Regions from separate parts of the Halobacillus sp. A1-3 genome, predicted to be linked through region 1. Evidence: a T-box and tRNA genes for the amino acid it is inferred to sense, from the RefSeq annotation. Region 1 holds a T-box; the other holds one or more tRNA genes.

Evidence for each region. The T-box of region 1 lies ahead of pheS (phenylalanine--tRNA ligase subunit alpha). A T-box ahead of a tRNA ligase gene usually reads a tRNA of that ligase, here a tRNA-Phe.
Region 2: it has a tRNA-Phe gene. The T-box ahead of pheS (phenylalanine--tRNA ligase subunit alpha) is inferred to sense a tRNA for this amino acid. The anticodon was not compared.

Annotation. Positions count from the first base shown of each region.
Region 1 covers NZ_JBPCEO010000010.1:111,549-116,065, forward strand. The annotation lists gene ACRYKC_RS17180 (dUTP diphosphatase) at 1-364, shown strand, start outside; gene ACRYKC_RS17185 (M42 family metallopeptidase) at 442-1,527, shown strand; gene sspI (small acid-soluble spore protein SspI) at 1,581-1,802, opposite strand; gene ACRYKC_RS17195 (TrmH family RNA methyltransferase) at 1,922-2,656, shown strand; T-box leader at 2,720-2,941, shown strand; gene pheS (phenylalanine--tRNA ligase subunit alpha) at 2,989-4,023, shown strand; gene pheT (phenylalanine--tRNA ligase subunit beta) at 4,040-4,517, shown strand, end outside.
Region 2 covers NZ_JBPCEO010000001.1:487,529-492,045, reverse strand. The annotation lists gene ACRYKC_RS02305 (adenylosuccinate synthase) at 1-136, shown strand, start outside; gene ACRYKC_RS02300 (LOG family protein) at 208-744, shown strand; gene ACRYKC_RS02295 (hypothetical protein) at 772-1,266, opposite strand; tRNA gene ACRYKC_RS02290 (tRNA-Asp) at 1,414-1,490, shown strand; tRNA gene ACRYKC_RS02285 (tRNA-Phe) at 1,631-1,703, shown strand; gene ACRYKC_RS02280 (M23 family metallopeptidase) at 2,056-3,405, shown strand; gene yycF (response regulator YycF) at 3,548-4,252, shown strand; gene walK (cell wall metabolism sensor histidine kinase WalK) at 4,260-4,517, shown strand, end outside.

The DNA.
Region 1 (4,517 bases):
GGGAGAGCTTGCTAATGAAACGCGCTGCTTCAAATTCTGGAGTACAAAATCAGCTAGCGAAAAACACGTGATCCTTGAAGAATATGTAGACGGCCTGCATTTCTTACTTTCATTGGGGCTTGATCTCGGCTATCGATATTCTCCGCAAACTGTTCATCCCTGCAATACAAAAACTGAGGCTTTTCTCAAAGTGTACAGTCACATTGAGCAGCTTCGGAATGCAACAAATGAAGCAACCTATTCAAATGCTTTTCATAGTTATTTAAAATTAGGAGAAACGCTGGGACTTAAGGAAGAAGAACTGATGGATGCTTATCACTCCAAAAATATCGTGAATTATGAACGACAAGACAAGGGGTATTAATCGTACCTCTACCTTTGTGAAATCGCTTCAAAAGTTATATAATAGCAGGTGGAGATAAAAAGGAGGAAATGATACATATGGCGAAAAAAGATGAAACTCTGATGATGTTGAAAGATCTTACAGACGCTAAAGGCGTACCAGGTAATGAAAAAGAAGCAAGAGAAGTCATGAAGCAGTACATTTCACCTTATGCGGAGGAAGTATTTACTGATAACCTTGGCAGCTTAATCGCCAAGAAAACAGGAAACAAAAAAGGACCGAGCATTATGGTTGCCGGTCACCTTGATGAAGTTGGTTTTATGGTAACTCGTATTGACGATCACGGTTATCTATACTTCCAGCCTGTTGGTGGATGGTGGAGTCAGGTTATGCTTGCCCAGCGAGTGACGATTATGACTCGTAGTGGTGATATAACAGGAATCATTGGCTCGAAGCCGCCTCATATTCTGCCGCCTGACCAACGTAAGAAAGCAGTAGAAATTAAAGACATGTTTATTGATATCGGTGCTTCCAGCAGAGAAGAAGCAGAAGAGTTCGGGGTTAAGCCTGGGGATTCGGTCGTACCGTATTTTGAGTTCACACAAATGAAAAACGAGAAAATGCTTCTTGCTAAAGCATGGGATAACCGCATTGGTTGTGCGATTGCCATTGAAGTGCTGAAGCGCTTAAAAGGGGAAAAACACCCGAACATTGTTTATGGTGTAGGGACAGTTCAGGAAGAAGTTGGGCTTCGCGGAGCACGTACTTCTGCCAACCTAATTAACCCGGATATCGCCTTTGGTGTCGACGTCGGAATTGCTGGCGACACTCCAGGTGTGTCAGACAAAGATGCTTCAAGCAAGATGGGTAAAGGTCCGCAGATCATTCTTTATGACGCGTCCATGGTGTCTCATAAAGGCTTGCGTGATTTTGTAACGGATACAGCAGAAGAAAATGACATCCCGTATCAATTCGATTCCCTTGCTGGAGGCGGAACAGACTCAGGTTCCATTCATTTGAGTCATGACGGGGTACCAGCACTGTCCATTACGATTGCGACCCGTTATATCCACTCTCATGCAGCGATGCTTCATCGTGATGATTTCGAAAATGCAGTGAACTTGATTGTTGCATGTATCAAAGACCTTGATGCAGATAAAGTACAGAAGATCACTTTTCAGTAAAAAATAAAAAAGCCATCTCGCATGTAGTGCGGGTTGGCTTTTTTACTTATCCGTTATTGAGCATTCTGTTGTTTTAGGCTTTGCTCAAGAGTGTTTAAAATCTCTTGATGTTCTTGCTCATCAGAATTTTCCCATAGTAATTCAAAAAATACTCCTAATCCAGGAAGCATTTTTTCTTCACCTTTTTGCAAGGCATCATCAATAGTAGCTTCTAATTGCTGAGCATTATGACCGCTTACGTTGGAAAGAATCGCGTTTCTAAGGTTTAAATTCATTTCAGATGTCCTCCTTTACATTTAGGTCAACTCATAAAAATTTTCACACTTAGTTTGACCAATGGGCAGAAAGCTATGTATGATAAGTGAGAAATCAACCAAATAGAAGAGGGACGAGTATGTTAACTTCATTACAAAATCAAAAAGTAAAAGAATGGAAAAAATTACATAAAAGAAAACATCGAAACCTGAACCGCCGCTTTTTAGTAGAAGGGCACCATTTAGTCGAAGAAGTCATAAAAAGCAATTGGGATATTCAGGAGTTTATCGTTCAAGAAGGCGTTGAATTCCCATTGCCAGACAAGATCCCAACCACAGAAGTAAGCCGGCAAGTCTTTGCAGCAATCTCAGAAACAGAAACTCCACAAGGGATCGCAGCTGTAGTAGAACAAAAACAATTTACATTCACTCAAGCTCCTTTAACCCTGATGATTGATGCTGTCCAGGATCCAGGCAATCTCGGTACATTGATTCGTACAGCCGATGCCGCTGGTTTTGACCAGATCATTCTTGGTGAAGGAACCGTTGATCCATATAATGATAAAGTGGTACGCGCTACACAAGGGTCTTTATTTCACACACCCTTTATTCAAGGAGATCTTGCAGCCTTTATCTCTGAGTTGAAAAATGAAGGAGTTGAGGTCTGGGCTTCCACTTTGGATGACTCCGTGTCATTCAAACAACTGAATTCACCTGAAAAAGCAGCCCTTATCGTGGGAAATGAAGGGCAAGGAATTCAAGAGGAGATCACTGGTTTAGCTGATAAACGAGTTCACATCCCCATCTACGGCCAGGCAGAATCCTTGAACGTTGCTATTGCAGCTGCTGTTCTGATGTATCACATGAAAGGATAGGCTTGCATTCTCCTTATTCTTTCTCTATAATTTAAAAATAGTGATAAAAACTTTTTATACATGAAAAAAGCTTGGATAGAGCTAAGTAGATAATTGTAAATCGATCAAGGGAAGAAGCATCTTAGACTGGAAATGTTTCTATCGTGGCAGTTATTGAATATTCACTCTGGAGCTGATCACAACGGTGATCCGGATTTATTTCCGTTATTAAAACTGAAGTGGGCATACGTATGTATGTCAACAAGGGTGGTACCGCGAAACAACCAGACAAGTCTCGTCCCTTTTTAGGGATGGGGCTTTTTTTATTTTCAATTAAAAGGAGGAGTCTTTCCATGAAGGAACGTTTAGAGCAGCTGAAACAAGAAGCGCTGCAAAAAGTGGAGCAAGCGAATGATGTGCAAGGCTTAAAAGATGTTCGCGTTGAATATTTAGGGAAAAAAGGACCCATTACAGAAGTATTGAAAGGAATGGGCAAGTTATCCAAGGAAGAACGCCCGGTTATCGGCCAACTGGCAAATGAAGTCAGAGAACAAGTTGCTGAAGCGATTGAATCCAAGCAGACACGTCTGGAGGATGAAGCGCTAGAGAAGCAGTTGGAAGAAGAGAGTGTCGATGTAACACTTCCCGGCCGTCCTGTTCAAGTCGGAGGCCCGCATCTTCTGACAAGCATTGTGGAAGAAATCGAAGATCTTTTCATCGGAATGGGCTTCGAAATCAAAGAAGGTCCAGAAGTTGAAACAGATTACTACAATTTTGAAGCGCTGAACCTTCCGAAAGGCCACCCAGCGCGTGATATGCAAGACTCTTTCTATATTACAGAAGAACTTCTTCTGCGTACCCATACATCCCCTGTTCAGGCCAGAACAATGAATGCTAAAAATGGTAGCGAGCCCGTAAAAATGATTTGTCCTGGGAAAGTGTATCGCAGGGACACCGATGATGCGACACACTCTCACCAGTTCACGCAAATCGAGGGATTGTTGGTTGATAAGCATGTTCGAATGAGTGATCTGAAAGGGGTTCTAAATGCTTTTGCTAAGCAAATGTTTGGAGAAGAAAGGAAGATCCGTCTTCGTCCAAGTTTCTTCCCATTCACTGAACCTTCCGTAGAGATGGATATTTCCTGTAAGGTCTGCGGTGGAGAAGGCTGCTCTGTATGTAAAGGTACAGGCTGGATTGAAATTCTAGGCGCAGGTATGGTGCATCCGAACGTGTTGGAAATGGCCGGATATGATCCAAAAGAATATTCTGGCTTTGCCTTCGGAATGGGTCCAGAGCGTATTGCGATGTTGAAGTATGGTGTAGATGATATCCGTAACTTCTACACAAACGATATCCGATTCTTAGAACAGTATCATAAGGCGTAAAGGAGGATAAAAACCTATGCTCGTATCTTTAAATTGGTTACAACAATATATTGACGTAAGCGAATATACACCGGAAGAGTTAGCAGAAATCATTACAAAAACAGGAATTGAAGTAGAAAGTGTTGAACCTGTTGCTGAAAAAGTGACAGGTGTCGTTGTGGGCTATGTAAAATCCTGTGAACAACACCCAAACGCAGATAAATTATCTCTTTGCCAAGTAGATGTAGGAGAAGAAACATTACAGATTGTATGTGGAGCTCCGAACATAGCTCAGGGACAAAAAGTTGCTGTAGCTACACCTGGGGCTGTTCTTCCGGGGAACTTTAAAATTAAGAAAACTAAACTGCGCGGAGAAGAATCGAATGGAATGATCTGCTCTCTTCAAGAACTAGGAGTAGATGAAAAAGATGTGCCGAAAGAATATGCAGATGGCATTTACGTTTTCCCTGAGGATGTTGAAACTGGAGCAGATGCCATCTCTCTTCTTAACTTAG
Region 2 (4,517 bases), on a different contig from region 1:
CTTAGATGAACTTCCAGAAAACGCACGTCACTATATTGAACGTGTATCCCAATTGACTAGGATTCCGCTTTCTGTTTTCTCTGTAGGTCCAGATCGTTCCCAAACGAATGTGGTCCGCAGCGTTTATAGCGAATAAATATTTTCACGTCTGACTTGGCTAAGTTGGGCGTGTTTTGTTTAGGATAGAAATGAAGGAGAGTGTTTCACGTGAAACGGATATGTGTATTCGCTGGATCGAGCTCGGGAAATGATCCGGCTTTTGCCAAAAGAACAAAAGAACTGGGAAAAGTGTTTGCTGAGAAACAGATTGAGCTCGTTTATGGAGGGGCACAAAGCGGACTCATGGGGGTTATGGCTGATGCTATATTAGAAAAAGGTGGGAAAGTTACAGGGATCATGCCTTCTCATCTTTTTCAAAAAGAAATCGCTCACCCTGATATAACAACAATGATTGAAGTCGAAACGATGCATGAGCGAAAAGCTAAAATGAGTGAACTGGCAAATGGATATATTGCGCTTCCAGGAGGATTCGGTACATTTGAGGAATTGTTTGAAACGGTGAGTTGGGCTCAAATGGGTCTGCACGAGAAGCCATTAGCCTTATATAATATAGAAGGCTATTATACTCCACTAATGAACTTAATCAACCATGCGATTGAAGCTGGCTTCGTACCTGAGGATAACCGACGTTTGATTTTAGAATCTAATCAACCAGATGAATTGGTGAAAATGATGAAACTATAAAAACCGAGCCATTTCTGGCCCGGTTTTTTACACATTAATGGTTGTTACAAAAGTGAATCCTAAATAGCGATAAGAGACTTCAATTTGTTCAATTGGGATCTCTTCTGTAATACTTAATCCGTAAATGCGATTGGAATCGTTACTCTTTGCAGCTACTTTATTCTGATCCTGATCCTTTGAGCTAACGGGGGAGCTGTTTGGTTCGAGGGTGATAGATTTGTAGTCTTGCATGTGATATTCCCCTTTTAAAGGGTTGTAAGTATTTGAAATGATAAAACCGGTATCTGAATCACTCACTTGAACTAAAGGATTAGTGGCGGGCTCATTTCCATTAATGGATACATCCGTAATTTTAATGTCACCCAACAGGCTTTTGTTGCCAAGTGCGACAATCACGGATTGCTTATCGGTCGTTGTGCCTACAGAACCATGGGCTAGTGGTGGATTTAGCTGTAAAAAACCCATAAATCCGACTGTCATGATAATAATTATAAATGCTAGAGTTTTGACCGTTTTTTTCATGTATACACCTCCTCTCTATTCGATGATGTTCGTTTAGAACGTCGATTTATAAATGAATGTTAGATAGAAATCTAAATTTCTATTGCGCCTGTGATTCAGCTATGATATGATATTTATCGTTGCGGTAAAACAATAGCTTAAATCACTGGTCCGGTAGTTCAGTTGGTTAGAATGCCTGCCTGTCACGCAGGAGGTCGCGGGTTCGAGTCCCGTCCGGACCGCCATTTTTATTATAGCAGGGTTGTTGAGAGAAATTAATCGAAACAACTACTGAAACTATGGCGAATTAATGAAGTTTTAATCTAATCTTCTTGGCTTGCAGATGAGTCGGTAAAGAAACTTTAAAAACTATATATTTTATTATGGCTCGGTAGCTCAGTCGGTAGAGCAACGGACTGAAAATCCGTGTGTCGGCGGTTCGATTCCGTCCCGAGCCACTCTATAAAAAACGTCTACGAAAATTTCGTAGACGTTTTTTTGTATGCTTTTTCATGTATGTAAGTGCTGGAAATAAAAAGAACAATATTCAAAATATTTGATAAAAAAGAAATAAATTCTACTATAAATTGTAATCAAAATGTAATCGTTTTAGTGTAAATATACATTATTAATGTAAATATAAAATATTTTTTTCGAGATATTGGAAACTATATTATGTCTTAGTTACAAGCTTGGAAATCTATTTTATCAGGGTTTTGGCTATGATAGATTTAGTGAGTGAGAAAAAAATCTTAATAAAAATATAAATAAATAGAAATATAACGGTAATTTTTAACAGGAGGATACGGGATGTTTCGCAGCAAAGGTATAGGAAAAAAAGTAGCCGCAACTGCTTTAATTGGTCTTAGTTTAAGTGTTGGTACAGCATACGCAGAGAACAGCTTTAAAACTACATACCACGTTTTTGTGGATGGTAAACGTGTAGGAATTGTCGAAAATGAAGAAGTTGTAAAGAATTATGTTGAAAACCGTGTCGAAAGTGCTGAGAATAAACACGGAAATTGGGATATGGTGGTCGAGGAAGATGTTTCTTTCGAGTCTGAAAAAATGTTTGCCCCCGACTTCAAAAATGATAAAGTAATCCAGTCCCTTGAGGAAGAAATTACGGTAGCTGCTTCCGCTGTAGATTTACAAATTGATGGAGAAACGGCTGCATTTCTTCCTAGTGAAGAGCAGGCAGACGAAGTAATCCGTCAACTAAAAGAGAAATATGTCGATGCTGAAACCTTGACTAAGCTTGAGGAGGCCTCCTCTAAAGGAAAGACAGAGAAATCAGGAGACAATAAGTACGCCATTACAGATGTTCAGCTTTCCGAAAAAGTAACAAAAAAACCAACGAAAGTTCAACCTTCTGACATGGCCACAGTAGAAGAAGCCGTGGCTAAAATTGAGGAAGGGGAAACCTCTGTTCGATACGAGATGTCACAAGATCACCTAATGAATGCTAATGGAGAAGAGCAAGAACAGCCGGATAGCGAAGACGTAGAAAAAACAACAGAGAAGGATCCAATGTTAGATGTCATCGTAAAAGAACAAGGAACAAAGACCGAGACAATCTCACATGAAAAAGAAGTAAGAGAGACAGACGAACTCTACAAAGGAGATACAAAAGTAAAACAAAATGGAGAAGACGGGGAAAGAACCATACATTTTACAAAAAAGATAGTAAACGGTGAATTAGACAAGAAAGAAGTTACGAAAGAAGAAGTAACAAAAGAGCCCGTCAAAGAAATTATCTTAAAAGGAACAAAGGTCGTTCCTTCCAGAGGAACTGGGAATTTTGAATGGCCTGCTGTTGGTGGTCAAATCACGAGTAAGATGGGACAGCGCTGGGGCCGCATGCATAAGGGCATCGATATTGCCGGCGTCAGTGATCGAACGATTAAGGCTGCTGATAACGGTAAAGTCGTGACGGCTGAACGTCAGTCTGGCTTCGGAAATAAAATTGTGATTGACCACAACAATGGTTATAAAACTATTTATGCTCACCTTTCCTCATTTGATGTAAGTGTCGGAGATGTTGTGAAAAAAGGTGAGTCGATCGGGACAATGGGGAACACCGGTAATTCGACAGGAATTCACCTGCATTTTGAAGTGCATAAGGATGGTTCACTAAAGAATCCACTCTCCTTTTTCTAACCAGAACATCCACTATGAAGCCTCATAGTGGATGTTTTTTATAGGTTTAGGGAATGATTTTATATAGATGAAGTAAGACATTTAGCTGTAAATAAGTTAAAATGAGTAAGAGTATAGAAGTTGATAAAAAGGATGTGACTTTATGGCTCCAAAGATTCTAGTCGTAGATGATGAAAAGCCTATAGCTGATATATTGAAATTCAACTTAGAAAAAGAAGGGTACGAGGTCGTGTGCGCTTATGATGGCGATGAAGCGATCAATAAAGCAAACGAAGAAAAACCTGATTTAATTTTACTTGATATTATGCTTCCAAATAAAGACGGAAACGAAGTGTGCCGTGAAGTAAGAAAGACGCAAAATATGCCTATTATTATGCTGACCGCTAAAGATGCGGAAATCGACAAGGTTCTTGGACTTGAAATGGGCGCAGACGATTATGTGACAAAACCATTCAGTAATCGAGAATTGATTGCCCGTGTTAAAGCGAACCTGCGTCGTCAGCAGCAAGAACCTGAGGATAGCTCGGACCAGTCGAAGGATATTACCATCGGTCGTCTGGCGATTCATCCTGATGCTTACACCGTAACGAGGGACGGTTCTTACATTGAACTCACTCATCGTGAATTTGAATTGTTACACTATTTAGCACGCCACATTGGACAAGTCATGACCCGTGAACACCTTTTAGAAACCGTATGGGGCTATGACTATTATGGAGACGTCCGTACGGTTGACGTAACGGTGCGCCGCCTGCGTGAAAAAATTGAGGAGAACCCGAGTAACCCTGTATGGATCGTTACCCGACGAGGGGTTGGCTATTACTTAAGAAATCCAGAGCAGGAGTAAGGGTTTTATGAAAAAGGTTGGCTTTTTTCAGTCGGTCCGGCTGAAACTTATTGTTGTGTACATTTTACTTATGTTATTAGGCATCCAAGTCATTGGTGCCTATTTTGTTGAGAAATTAGAAGATCAGCTGACAACCAACTTTACGACCTCTATCGATGACCGTGTAGAATCATTGACATTCAGTTTGCAGAATGCTTTTACAGCAGAGCGAGGGGAAGATACGCCAACCCTTGAAGCAGAGGTGCAGAATCTTCTTGAAGAATTT